2 regions of the Noviherbaspirillum sp. FW303-A3 genome follow, and region 1 is predicted to be linked to the other one. Evidence: predicted binding sites of a transcription regulator. Region 1 holds the regulator's gene; the other holds the start of a gene.
What was found. Region 1 encodes sigma-54, which starts transcription at its own class of promoters, with help from an activator protein. Its sites were predicted from a motif close to TGGCANGNAANCTGCTTT; they were not measured.

Region 1 (2,199 bases):
TATTGTATCGGCATTGCCTGAACGCCGCAGTCGCGTGCCCGACATTCATCCTTGGCGGCGAACAGTAAATAAAAAGGGCGCATTCGATGCGCCCTTGATAGTACTGGCCCTGAAGGGCCGGGTAGATGTCACGTAGCGGCCGAAGTGTCCGGCATGCGCTTGAAGGATTCGTGCTGGTGGTCCTGGATCTTTGTCTTGTACTTCAGTACCTGACGGTCCAGTTTGTCAATCAGTGTGTCAATGGCTGCATACAGGTCTTCCGCAAAACTCTCGACATGAATGACATTGCCACGTAGTCGCAGATTCACTTCTGCTCTCTGTCTCTTTTCCTTTTCTGAAGGTTTTTCCACACCCAAGATGACTGCGATATCAATGACATGGTCGAAATGGCGGATGATGCGTTCCAGCTTGTTTTCCGTGTATTCACGAATGGCCGGTGTCAGTTCGAGGTGATGTCCACTGATTGTGAGATTCATACAGCGCTCCTATGGATGGCGTCGCTGGAGGTTCGCACGTGCCCGCGTAGTCGAGCTACGCCGAACACAGCAACTACACTACAACATGAAAGCTACAGGGATTTGCGCAGATTGACTGGAGGGATTTTCAAAGCTTCGCGATACTTCGCGACGGTGCGTCGTGCCACGACCATGCCTTGCTCCCCCAACATATCCGCAATTTTGCTGTCTGAGAATGGATTCTTGGGGTCTTCTGCTCCTATCAATTGTTTGATCAGCGCGCGGATCGCCGTCGATGAAGCTTCGCCCCCCGCTTCTGTGGCGACGTGGCTGCCGAAGAAGTACTTCAACTCGAACATGCCGTGGGGGGTCAGCATGTACTTTTGAGTTGTCACACGAGAAATAGTACTTTCGTGTAAACCCAGTGTATCAGCAATTTCACGCAAGACAAGAGGGCGCATGGCGACCGCGCCGTGGGAGAAGAAATTGCGTTGACGGTCGACAATCGCCTGCGCCACGCGCAGGATCGTGTCGAAACGCTGGCGCATGTTCTTGATCAGCCATTTGGCTTCCTGCAGCTGCGAAGTAAGCGACCCCTCACCCTTGCTTTGCTTGAGGATGTTGGCGTAGAGGGCGTTCACGCGCAGGCGCGGCATGACGTCATGGTTGAGGAATACCTGCCAGCCGTTCTTTGTTTTCTTGACAATGACGTCGGGGACGACGTAGTCGGAGGCATCCGAGGCGAACAGGGCGCCGGGGTGCGGATTGCACTGGCGGATCACATGTTGCGCTTCGCGCAGGTCTTCTTCGTCGCAGTCGAGCGCCTTCTTCAGCTTGTTGAAGTCGCGCTGCGCGAACAGCGCAAGATGGTTCTCGACGATCTCCAGTGCGCGGCGACGCGTCACAAGCGGAATCTTCGGGAAGCGGCGGATCTGGATCGCGAGGCACTCGGAGGCGTTGCGCGCGCCGACGCCCGCGGGCTCGAAGCTCTGCACGAGTTTCAGTGCGACGGCGAGTTCCTCGAGTTCGATCCCGAGTTCTTCCGGCAGGCGTGCATGGATTTCTTCGATCGGTTCGTCAAGGTAGCCGTTGTCGTTGAGCGCGTCGATGATCAGTTCGACGAGGGCGCGGTCGCGATGCTCGCGCACGGTGACGCGCATCTGCTCCAGCAGATGTTCACGCAGGGTGACTTCATGCGCCTCGAGCTGAGGGCGTGCGTCGTCGTCTTCCGGTGCCTTGGAGGTGCGTGCGACATCGTCGAAACTCCAGTCGCTGTCGCCCGAGCCGGCATCCGAACCTTCGCCGCCTTCAAAGCCGCCCTCGGGCTCTTCGGAAGAAGCGGGGGCGCTGCTTTCGGCTGCGGGCGCTTCCGGCGTGGTGCCATTCGCGCTTGCCGGCGCGCTGATCGCCCCATCCGCGAGCAGGCGGACGGAATGGTCGAGCGGGTCGTCGACGCGTTCCAGCATCGGGTTGTCCGAGAGGATCTGTTCCAGCTCCTGGTGCAGCTCGAGCGTCGACAGTTGCAACAGGCGGATCGACTGTTGCAACTGGGGCGTCAGCGCCAGATGTTGCGAGATTCGAAGTTGGAGTGTCTGTTTCATACGTTCTGGTCTTCTTCCATCACATCCGGAAGTGTTCACCCAAATACACGCGCCGCACCGACTCGTTCGCAATGATGTCGTCAGGACGGCCGCTTGCCAGGACAGAGCCCTGGTTGATGATATAGGCTCTGTCGCAGATGCCC
Region 2 (2,199 bases), 660 kb from region 1:
GTACAGCAACTCGGCGGCCTTGAGCAGGGGCGTGAAGTCGGACGGCACGAGGTTGAAGCCGGCCGCACGCAATTCCTTCAGCGCGTCAAGGTAGGCGCGACGGGACGCCGCGTCGCCAAAAAATTCCGGCTCGTCGGGGATGGCGATGCGCGGATTGCGCAGGGAAATCGGCGCAACCTGAGCAACGCGCGAAAAGGGATCGGCGTCATCATAGGCGCCGGCGGAAGTCGCCACCGCCCATGCGTCACTCGCCGACAACGCGAACACGGAAATGCAATCGAGCGTCCGGCAGGCAGGCACCGTGCCGCGGCCGCTGAACCAGCCTCGCGTCGGTTTCAGGCCATACAGGTTGCACAGCCCCGCCGGCACGCGCCCGGAACCTGCCGTGTCGGTGCCCAGCGCGAACGGCACGATGCCGCGTGACACGACATAGGCGGAGCCAGAACTGGAACCTCCGGAAATGTAGTCTCCATTGAAGGGATTCGGCACTTCGCCATAGGGAGAGCGGGTGCCGACCAGGCCGGTGGCGAACTGGTCGAGGTTGGTCTTGCCCACGGGGATGGCGCCGGCCTCCACCAGACGGGCCACGACGAAGGCGTGCGCGGCGGCTGGGGCTATAGCAAATCCCGGGCAGCCCGCCGTGGTCGCCAGGCCGGCGACGTCGATGTTGTCCTTGACGGCGAAGGGAATGCCGAACAATGGCCGGCGAGCCAGGATGCTGGCGCCTTCCGCTGCAAACTCCTCGTCCGCGCGCCGGGCATCGGCCAGCAGGTCGTCGCTGTCGCGCAGTGCAATCCATGCTTCGGCAGCGCCTTGCAATGCTTCCTTCAACACGCGTTCGACCAGCGTCGTTACCGTGAGACGGCCTTCGATGAATCCTTTCTGGATTTCCGGGATTGTTCGCATTTCAACCTGTCGAGATTAATCATGTATACAAGTTGGTATGCAAAACAGATGCCACGGCCAGTGTGTAAGCACATGCTTCTGTTTGATGCTTGAATTTTGAAGAGATAAGGAAGAAGCCAGCCGGTTGCAGCCTACCGGCTTTTCCTCTGAAGGCTCACGAAATAGGTGCGAAACCCGGTTCAGGCTCGAAAACGGTGCGGGCGGAAGCCCCAGGATTGCTCAGGACGCGTGTGCGGAAGATGCAGGGTGAAGCGCGCACCGCACAGCGGGGAATCCTTCACGCAAATGCGGCCATGGTGCAAAGCGACCACCCTCGCGGCAATCGCCAGGCCGAGCCCGATGCCGCCGGTGGCGCGGCCGAGGTGATGGAAGATTTCGATCGCCTTCCCCGACATTGCGTCAGGCGCGTTCCGGATCGTCATCCACCGCTTTGCAGACGGCGCCGACCGGGGCACGCTCGTCAGCCAGGCGCTCCCCCGAACGCCGCCTTCGACCGCCGTTCGAGCTCATCCGGCGGCACATCCTCCACATGGGTGGCGATCCACCATTTATGGCCGAAGGGATCCGTGATCATGCCGCCGCGGTCGCCGTAGAACTGGTTGGCTACCGGCCGCTCCAGCTTGCCGCCCGCCTTCACCGCGCGATCCACCAGCGTATCGACGTCTTCCACATACAGATGCAGCATCACCGGCGAGCCGCCGATGGATTCCGGACTCTTCGCACCCATGTCGGGGAACTCGTCGCTCAGCATGATGGCCGAATTGCCGATGCGGATTTCCGCATGCCCGATCTTGCCGTCCGGGCTCGCAATCCGGAAGGTCTCATCCGCGCCGAATGCGCGCTTGTAGAAATCCAGCGCCGCCGCCGCATTCCTGATCGTCAGGTAGGGCGTCAGCGTATGGTAGCCATCGGGAATCGGTTTTACCTTGTTCGTCATCGCATATCCTCCAATTACAGACCGCGCAGCATCATGTCGGTATCGAGGACACGCACTCGGCCGCGCACCAGTTCGCCTTCTTCCGGAAACCAGCGTTGCGCAACATAGGGCGCGAAGCCGGTTTCCTCGCGGATCGCGAACTGGAAGATCGCATCCCAGTCCGCATCCCGCGGCATCACCCACACTACCTGCCGGCCGGCGTCGACACGGATGCCCGCATGCCGGAGGTTGGAACGCACGCGTTCCGCACGCGCCTCCCTGCTCTCGGCATAGATGCCGTTTTCGTCCGGCATCGGCAGCACTGCCGGCACGCGCTTCTGCTCCAGCGTGGACGCCGAGGTCCGGAACTTGGCCCA

Region 2: a site for sigma-54 is predicted at 943-960, ahead of atzF (allophanate hydrolase). Genes of this name have one in related genera too.

What each region holds. Positions count from the first base shown of each region.
Region 1 is NZ_JBYTAZ010000001.1:3,431,270-3,433,468, forward strand. Features, by position in the region: gene hpf (ribosome hibernation-promoting factor, HPF/YfiA family) at 129-476, opposite strand; gene AC3WOY_RS16560 (RNA polymerase factor sigma-54) at 569-2,056, opposite strand; gene lptB (LPS export ABC transporter ATP-binding protein) at 2,076-2,199, opposite strand, start outside.
Region 2 is NZ_JBYTAZ010000001.1:2,766,807-2,769,005, reverse strand. Features, by position in the region: gene atzF (allophanate hydrolase) at 1-906, opposite strand, end outside; gene AC3WOY_RS13350 (ATP-binding protein) at 1,086-1,328, opposite strand; gene AC3WOY_RS13345 (VOC family protein) at 1,367-1,843, opposite strand; gene AC3WOY_RS13340 (hypothetical protein) at 1,858-2,199, opposite strand, start outside.